DNA from 2 places in the Endozoicomonas sp. ALC013 genome. Region 1 is predicted to be linked to the other one. Evidence: riboswitches for the same ligand, from Rfam matches in the RefSeq annotation. Region 1 holds a riboswitch; the other holds the start of a gene.
What was found. A riboswitch is a leader RNA that binds a small molecule or an ion and turns the genes downstream of it on or off. The one in region 1 is predicted to bind thiamine pyrophosphate.
Positions count from the first base shown of each region.

Region 2: linked by a shared signal. The riboswitch ahead of thiD (bifunctional hydroxymethylpyrimidine kinase/phosphomethylpyrimidine kinase) and the one ahead of thiC (phosphomethylpyrimidine synthase ThiC) in region 1 are both predicted to bind thiamine pyrophosphate.

Region 1 covers NZ_JBLYNS010000028.1:29,645-33,934, reverse strand. The annotation lists gene ACO6V1_RS07830 (GNAT family N-acetyltransferase) at 709-1,209, shown strand; gene ACO6V1_RS07825 (phosphohydrolase) at 1,306-1,980, shown strand; TPP riboswitch at 2,021-2,136, shown strand; gene thiC (phosphomethylpyrimidine synthase ThiC) at 2,331-4,154, shown strand; gene ACO6V1_RS07815 (pyridoxal phosphate-dependent aminotransferase) at 4,121-4,290, opposite strand, start outside.
Region 2 covers NZ_JBLYNS010000072.1:15,292-19,581, forward strand. The annotation lists gene ACO6V1_RS14090 (class I SAM-dependent methyltransferase) at 1-733, shown strand, start outside; gene ACO6V1_RS14095 (DUF3833 domain-containing protein) at 718-1,293, shown strand; gene ACO6V1_RS14100 (SDR family NAD(P)-dependent oxidoreductase) at 1,305-2,084, shown strand; TPP riboswitch at 2,138-2,238, shown strand; gene thiD (bifunctional hydroxymethylpyrimidine kinase/phosphomethylpyrimidine kinase) at 2,382-3,200, shown strand; gene ACO6V1_RS14110 (ABC transporter ATP-binding protein) at 3,216-3,998, shown strand; gene ACO6V1_RS14115 (ABC transporter permease) at 4,002-4,290, shown strand, end outside.

The DNA.
Region 1 (4,290 bases):
CAGTTCCTTTGCCTGTCAGCGGTTGAAAACAGGTATAACTCTACATTGCTGTTAAGGCAAGAGTGATGTGCCTATAACTCTTTCTATCATCTAACTGCCTGTGCAGTAAGGCTTTTTTAATGGATTGCAGTGTCTCATTGGCGAGTCGGTTTTGCCGGTATACAGCACAGATTTTTCCTGCATAAGACGACATTATTATCACAGTCGTACAGGAATTAACCCGACCCGGATCATTCCGAAAGGCCCTGCCCCGAAATTGCAAAACATCACCAGCAGGATATTAACGGTATTGGAATGCCTGATTTGAGGTGGGCATAGGCTGCTTTCGATAGCGGAGGCATGGAGCCCGGATTTAGCCATCCGTTTCCGGTTTATAGAATCAGGGAACTTTTGACAATCTGCGCACACTAATATAGGGAAAGAAGTTGCACAGCCTGTGAAATCAACATCTGCTCGTAAAAGGTTGCAGTTTCAGGCTCTCTTCGCTTTTGCCTGATCATCAGGTGGTCTGGGTTCAGGTTTTGCCTGATGATCTATTGGCATTCTCTGGTCTGACGAAGGCAGTTGTTTTTCTTGATATTAGTATCAATAAATCAGTCAGTTGTATTCATCGGGTCATCTGATTAATGAGAACTTTCAGATCATCTAACTGTCCAAATGGCGGAGTAATTATTTTGTTGGAGCAAAGTTTCTGGAGACTATTTTACCGTGCTGATTGTTACTGATACGCCCCGTCTGATACTTCGTACCTGGCAGTTACAGGATGTCGATGCGTACTCCGCCTTACTGGGCGAAACACCTCCCGGTGCCTCAGATGCCATGGCCACAGAGCCCGCAAGCCTTGCAGAAACCGAGTTGTGGCGCTACCAGGCGGAACTGGATAAATGGGGGTGGTCGCGCTGGGCGGTGGTATTCAAAGAGAATAACCAGCTAATTGGCTATTGTGGCTTTTCTCCCTATGGCAAGCATATTGAGATGAGCTGGCGCTTTTTACCCGCTTACCGCGGACAGGGGCTGGTGCTGGAAGCTGTTGAGGCAGTGACTCAATTCGGCTTTAACCAGCTGGGTATGGAAGAGATTATTTCTTATACAACCCCCACTAATGAGTTTGCCCAGGGCGTTATGCAACAACTGGGGATGACACTTGATCGCTTTGAGGGGTGGAGTACCTGTACGGTTGCCCGTTACCGCATACAGTCACCGATATAAATCATGCGCTGAAAATATTCCGCAGCCACAGTACAATCACTTTAAATAATTTCATTCATTTAAATTTATCCCTCCACTTACAGTCTTTTTGAACTCATGAGCAATAGCAGCAGCGACACCCTGAGTACCTGGGAGCAGAAAATTATCGTCTGGCTACAATCCATGCACCACGACCATGATGACCACTCCCATGACTTTTCCCATTTTCAGCGGGTCTGGAAAACGGCGCAGCAGATCATGGATCTGGAGCAGGTGTCTGTGAATCCACTGGTGGTTCTCGCTGCCTGCTACTTTCACGATATTGTGGTGTTGCCAAAAGATCATCCTGAGAGGTCCAGGGCCTCTTCGCTGGCTGCCATAAAGACCAGAACCTGCCTTGAGGATATGGGGTTTCCTGCTGAGTTGATTGATAACGTCTGTCACTCGGTGGCCAGTCACAGCTATTCTGCGGGCATTGCGCCCGAAACCATTGAAGCCAAAGTGGTTCAGGATGCTGATCGGATGGAGGCTCTGGGAGCTATCGGGCTGGCCCGGGTTTTTTATACATCGGGCCTGCTGCGGCGAAAAATGTTCGACCCCGAAGACCCACTGGCTGAGCACCGGGCCCTTGATGATCGTGAATACGCGCTGGATCATTTCCAGGTGAAGTTGCTGAAGCTGTCTGACACCATGCAGACGTCCGCCGGACGCAGAATGGCAGAGCGGAATTCGGATTACCTCAGGGAATATATGGGCAAGTTGCTTAAAGAGCTGGAAGGGGATTATTCCTGACCCGGTACTACTTTTTCAGTGAGGGTGCCTTTATAATCTTCCCATCTTGTCGGAGTGCGAAAGCTGAGATCGCTGCATTTTATCGGATATATGTGCAGCAAATTCGTTGAACCTGCTCAGGGTAATACCTGCGAAGGGAACAAGAGAAGAGAGTACCGGGTTGCTATCTGGTGGATGGCTGATCACGCTTTTGGCCAATCATGCCTTTAATATCTCAAAGCATTGTTTTGCTTTAAATCAAGCAGCTTCTTGCTAACCTTGACGAGTCAAGCTAGCAAAAACCGTCTATTCCTTTTCTCTGGCCTGAGACACCGGCAAGCCATACCAATAACAATAGATAAGGGATATTCATGGTCGGTAACTCTCAACTTCAGGGTATTCAGATGCGTGCTCCAATTGCTGACAGTCAGTCACTTCTGGTAGAAGCCTGTCGTTCATTTCCTGCTTCACGGAAAATTTACCTTCCCGGCAGCCGCCATGATATTCGTGTGGGCCTGCGGGAAATAACCATTGGGCAGAGACACGGAGAGTACAGTAAGTTATCCACTGAATCTGCCGTTCGGGTGTACGACACATCCGGTCCTTATACTGATCCGGAATACTGCCTGGATCTGCTTAAGGGCCTGCCGCCTATCCGTTCAGAATGGATACGGGCACGAGAAGACTCAGAAGAGTTGAGTGCCCAGTCTTCAACCTATGCATTGCAACGAAAACAGGATATTCAGGTTGAGCCGGTGCGCTTTCAGTCATCTGCCCCCGTCAGATGTGCCCTGTCTGGAAGAAATGTGACTCAGCTCCATTATGCCAGGCAGGGAATAATCACACCGGAGATGGAATATATCGCCATCAGGGAAAACATGGGAAGGCCTGAAGCAAAGATAACCCCCGAATTTGTTCGTCAGGAGGTGGCATCCGGTCGTGCGGTTATACCCGCGAATATTAACCATCCCGAAGCTGAGCCAATGATTATCGGCCGTAACTTTCTGGTGAAGGTCAATGCCAATATTGGTAATTCACCGGTGACGTCTACCATAGAGGAAGAAGTTGAAAAACTGCTCTGGGCAACCCGCTGGGGGGCCGATACGGTGATGGATCTTTCCACCGGTAAACATATCCATGAGACCCGGGAGTGGATTATCAGAAACTCACCGGTACCGATTGGCACCGTGCCTATTTATCAAACACTGGAGAAAGTAAACGGCAAGGTAGCGGATCTTAATTGGGAGGTGATGAAGGACACCTTGATTGAGCAGGCAGAGCAGGGGGTAGATTATTTCACCATTCATGCCGGAACGCTGAGAGACCATGTGAAACTGACCACTGATCGGGTGACCGGTATTGTTTCCAGGGGCGGTGGGATTCTCGGGCAGTGGTGTGAAATGCATGACAGCGAAAACTTCCTCTATGAACACTTTGATGAGATCTGCGAGATATGCAAGGCATACGACATTACGCTTTCATTAGGGGATGGGCTGCGCCCGGGATCGGTGGCTGATGCCAACGATGCGGCACAGTTTGCCGAACTGAAAACGTTGGGTGAACTGACAAAGAAAGCCTGGGCACATGATGTGCAGGTGATGATTGAAGGCCCCGGGCATATACCGATGCACCTGATTCAGGAAAATATGGATAAACAGCTGGAGTATTGCCACGAGGCACCCTTTTACACGCTGGGTCCACTGACGACGGATATCGCCCCCGGCTATGACCATATTACTTCCGGGATCGGTGCAGCGATGATTGGCTGGTTTGGTTGTGCAATGCTCTGTTATGTGACACCAAAAGAGCACCTTGGCCTGCCCAATCGTGAGGATGTGAAACAGGGATTGATCGCCTACAAAATTGCTGCCCATGCGGCAGATGTCGCCAAAGGTCATCCGGGGGCACAACTAAGGGATGATGCGCTGTCCCGTGCCCGTTTTGAGTTCCGCTGGGAGGACCAGTTTAACCTGGCCCTGGATCCGGATACCGCAAAAGCCTACCACGACGAAACCCTCCCTCAGGACAGCGCCAAGGATGCGGGTTTCTGTTCCATGTGCGGACCAAACTTCTGCCCAATGCGCATGACGCATGATGTGCGGGAGTTGGAAGAGCCTTCAGCCAATAAAGAGCCCTTAGCCAGTAAAGCGCCCTTAGCCAGTCAAGCGGCTCCGGCAATGGAAAGCCCCTCCTGAATCCTCTCGATCAGCTGCCGGGTCTGGGCAATATCACCCAGTGTTATTCTCAGACCCTTTCGCCCAGTCTGGTCAGACTTTGGGCGAACAAGGATGCCATGGCTGCGCAGGTGCAGCTCAATGACCTCAGGATTAT
Region 2 (4,290 bases), on a different contig from region 1:
CCTGGAAACCGCACAGGGCAATAAGTACAACTCCATTATCGACTGGCTTGAGCTTCGTCCGGGGCATTCCGTGCTTGAGATAGGCTGTGGCTGGGGCGGCTTTGCCCGGGCGCTGAATCAGCGGCACCAGGGCGCATACAAAGGGATAACACTGTCGCAGGAACAGCTGGCCTATGCGCAACAGATGTCGGACAACCAGTCCCATCAGTTCAGTCTTACGGATTACCGGGATATCCATGAGCAGTATGATCGTATCGTTTCCATCGAAATGATTGAGGCCGTGGGTGAAGAGCACTGGCCGGTCTATTTTGAAAAACTGTACCGCAGCCTGAAACCCGGAGGTTCCGCCGTTATCCAGGCCATTCTGATTGACGACGCCCGTTTCGAGGAGTATCGCCGCGGTGTTGACTTTATTCAGCGCTACATCTTCCCTGGCGGTATGTTGCCCTGTGACAGGGTGATGCAAGAGCAGGCCAAAAAGGCCGGTTTGGCCATAACCAATACCCTCTCTTTCGGTCTCGACTATGCAAGAACGCTGGATGAATGGAAACGGCTTTTTCTTTCGGCCTGGCCTGCCATTGAACAGCTCGGATTTGATCAGCGCTTTAAACGCCTGTGGCAATTTTACCTGGATTACTGCACGACCGGTTTCCAATTCAGGAGTATTGATGTTTGCCTCTACAAACTCACCAAACCTGTGTCAGGGGAGGCCGCATCATGCGAGTCGCGTTAACAACAATAAAAGATTGGACGTCGGGACGGGCCTGGCTCCTGACCCTACTGTTTATGCTGACGGGGTGCTCAGCCATGAATATTGAAGATTATGCAGCTAGTGAACCAAGTCTGAAAATTGAACACTACTTTGCCGGGGAAACCGTTGCCTGGGGCATGTTTCAGGACCGGTTCGGCAATGTTCAACAGCGGTTCAAGGTGTTGATGACCGGAGACGTCAAAGACGGTGTACTGACTCTGGATGAACGCTTCATCTATTCCGATGGTAACGAGTCAACCCGTATCTGGAAGGTCAACATTATGGGTGACGGACAGTACCTGGGCACCGCCGGAGATATCGTTGGCCAGGCCATTGGCCGCAGTGCCGGCAATGCCTTTAACTTCAAATACCAGATGCGTCTGCCCATCCGTGGCCGGGAGTGGGTGGTGACCTTTGATGACTGGATGTTCCTGCAAGAAGATGGCGTACTACTGAATGTCGCCACCATGAGCAAATGGGGGATCAAGCTGGGCACTTTAACGGTCGCCTTTGAAAAACCCGGGCCAGAAGAAGAACCATAAAGGCAGCAGATATGAACTCTACTCAGGATACAACGCCTTCTAATGCTCCGGTGGTCTGGATCACCGGAGCCAGCCAGGGCATTGGCGAAGCCGTTGCCATTGCCCTGGCCCGGGAAGGAGTGACCGTAGCGGCCAGTGCCCGAAATGAAGAACGGCTGGCAGCACTGGCCAGGCAATCAGATGAACTGCCGGGCAGGATCGTTCCCTATCCGCTGGATGTGACGGATCAAACAGCCGTGAATGAGACGGTCAACAAAATCATTGCCAATCATGGTGCCGTTGGCCAGGCGATTTTAAATGCCGGCACCTATATTGCTTCGCCCGCAGCGGAGTTTACCAGCAATGTGGTGCGCCAACAGATGGAACTGAATCTGATGGGTGTCTGTCACTGCCTTGAGCCACTGATCGCTGCCATGAAAAAACAGGGTAAAGGGGTGATTGCCATTAATGCGTCGCTGGCAGGCTATCGTGGCCTGCCCAAAGCAGCGGGTTATGGTGCCAGCAAGGCGGCGTTAATCAATATGGCGGAATCCCTGAACTCAGAGCTCTGGCAAGAGGGTATTGATATCAAAGTGATCAACCCGGGTTTTGTCAAAACACCATTGACCAGCAAGAACCGGTTCCCCATGCCTTTTCTGATGGAGGTGGATAAAGCGGCGGAGGTCATCGTCAAAGGGATGAAGGGGCGGCAGTTCGAGATTCGCTTCCCGCGCATGTTTGCCGCCATCATGGCGCTTCTGCGTCACCTGCCCTACTCGATGTATTTCTGGTTGGTCCGTAAGACCGGATAAGCGTCAATTCACTCAATCGCTGGACAGCCTGTGGCAAACCCCATAGACTCCGCCGGTGTTGGTTGGGGTGTTCTGCCAGTGATGGCAGAACTGAGATACACCCATTGAACCTGAACCAGATAATGCTGGCGTAGGAAACCGACGGGCCTGAGAGCTGCTAAACCCCTGATGTACTCACCATCGTGCAAGCCAGTTAATCAATGCAGTTTATTGCCCCGACAGGAACTGCAACACCCCGCCCGTTGTTCCCGCCAGTCCTAATGATATGGAGTTTCTCTTGTGGAGCGGCGCGAGCTTATGTCTTCTACACCCATCGCATTGACCATTGCCGGTTCTGACAGTGGCGGTGGTGCCGGCATTCAGGCAGACCTGAAAACCTTCTCAGCCCTTGGTGCCTACGGCTGCAGTGTGATCACTGCGCTGACCGCACAGAACACGGTGGGTGTTCAGGGTATTTTTGATGTCTCACCCGCCTTTGTCCGGGAGCAGCTGGACTCGGTCTTTTCCGACCTGAACATTTCTGCCGCCAAGGTGGGCATGCTGAGCCAGCCTGAAGTGATTGATGCGGTTGCCCGCGCGGTCAGTGATTACCAGCCGAAATACCTGGTGGTTGACCCGGTGATGGTGGCCACCAGCGGTGATGTTCTGCTTCAGGAAGCCGCCATCGATAACCTGCGTCGCAAACTGATTCCCAAAGCAACCCTGATTACCCCCAACCTGCCGGAAGCAGCGGTTCTGCTGAACTGCCCCCGACCTGAGTCACTGGCAGCCATGGTCGCCATGATTGACCCGTTGATGGCCCTGGGAGCCAGTGCAGTCTTGCTCAAAGGCGGCCACCTTACCTCAGACCAGGGCAATAAGAAGGCCGTTGATCTGTTCCATGACGGTAACACCCTGCACCAACTTGAGTCTCCCTGGGTGGCAACCCGTAACACCCACGGGACAGGCTGTACATTGTCGTCTGCTGTCACTGCCTTGCTGGCCAGGGATTACCCTTTGATCGATGCCGTGCGCTCTGCCAAGGAGTACATTGCCGATGCCATTGGCCATGCCGACCATCTGAACATCGGTTCCGGCCATGGCCCGGTCCATCACTTTTACCGAACCTGGTCATAGAGAATACCGCAACGCATGTTTGATGTGATTATCCGCCAGGCCAGCCTGAGATTTGGCAACCACTGTGTTTTTACCGACCTCAACCTGACCCTTAAAGGCGGCCAGTGGACTTGCCTTCTGGGTGGCAGCGGGGTGGGCAAAACCAGTCTGTTGCGTCTGATTGCCGGTCTGCCTGCGGGCGAGACAACGGGGGAAGTGGTCTGTCAGGACGGCTTTTCGGTTCATCACCGAATCGCCTGGATGGCGCAGCAGGACCTGCTGCTGCCCTGGTTTTCGGTACTGGACAATATCACCCTGGGGCAGCGCCTGCGCCGCAATCTGACCGATGTGTTCACCCGTCGTCCGCTCTTGTCAGCCGAGGTTCGGGACCAGGCCATGTCCATTCTGGAAAAGGTAGGCCTGAGCGCAAAAGCCAACGTTCTGCCCCAGCATCTGTCCGGCGGTCAGCGCCAGCGGGTAGCACTGGCCAGGACCCTGATGGAAAACCGGCCACTGGTATTAATGGATGAACCTTTCGGCGCACTGGATGCCATCACCCGGCTCAATTTACAAGACCTGGCCTGTGAGCTGTTACAGAACCGTACGGTGCTGTTAATCACCCACGATCCCCTGGAAGCCCTGCGCCTTGGCCATGAGGTTTATCACCTGAGGGGGCACCCGGCCCGACTGACGGATGCCATTACGCCACCGGGCAAGACACCCCGCTCACTGGATGATAATGACCTGCTGGCCTTACAGGGCAAACTGCTGGATCGTTTACGTCATGAGTCGTTTGATGAACAGGCTGGAGTGCCATAAAGAATGAAAGACTCCGTCAAACCCTTTGTCGTTCTTATTGGCCTGCTGGTGCTCTGGCATACCCTGGTGATGGCCTTTGAGATGCCATCCTACATCCTTCCCGGTCCGTTAGCGGTGGCCAACAGCATGGTAGACAATGCCAGCCTGCTGTGGGAACACACGCTGGTTACCCTCAGTGAAATGCTGCTGGGTCTGTTACTTGGTGTTCTGCTGGGTATTATTCTGGCGCTGGTGCTGGTCTATTTTACCGCATTAAGACCCTGGCTCTTACCGCCATTGTTGATTACCCAGG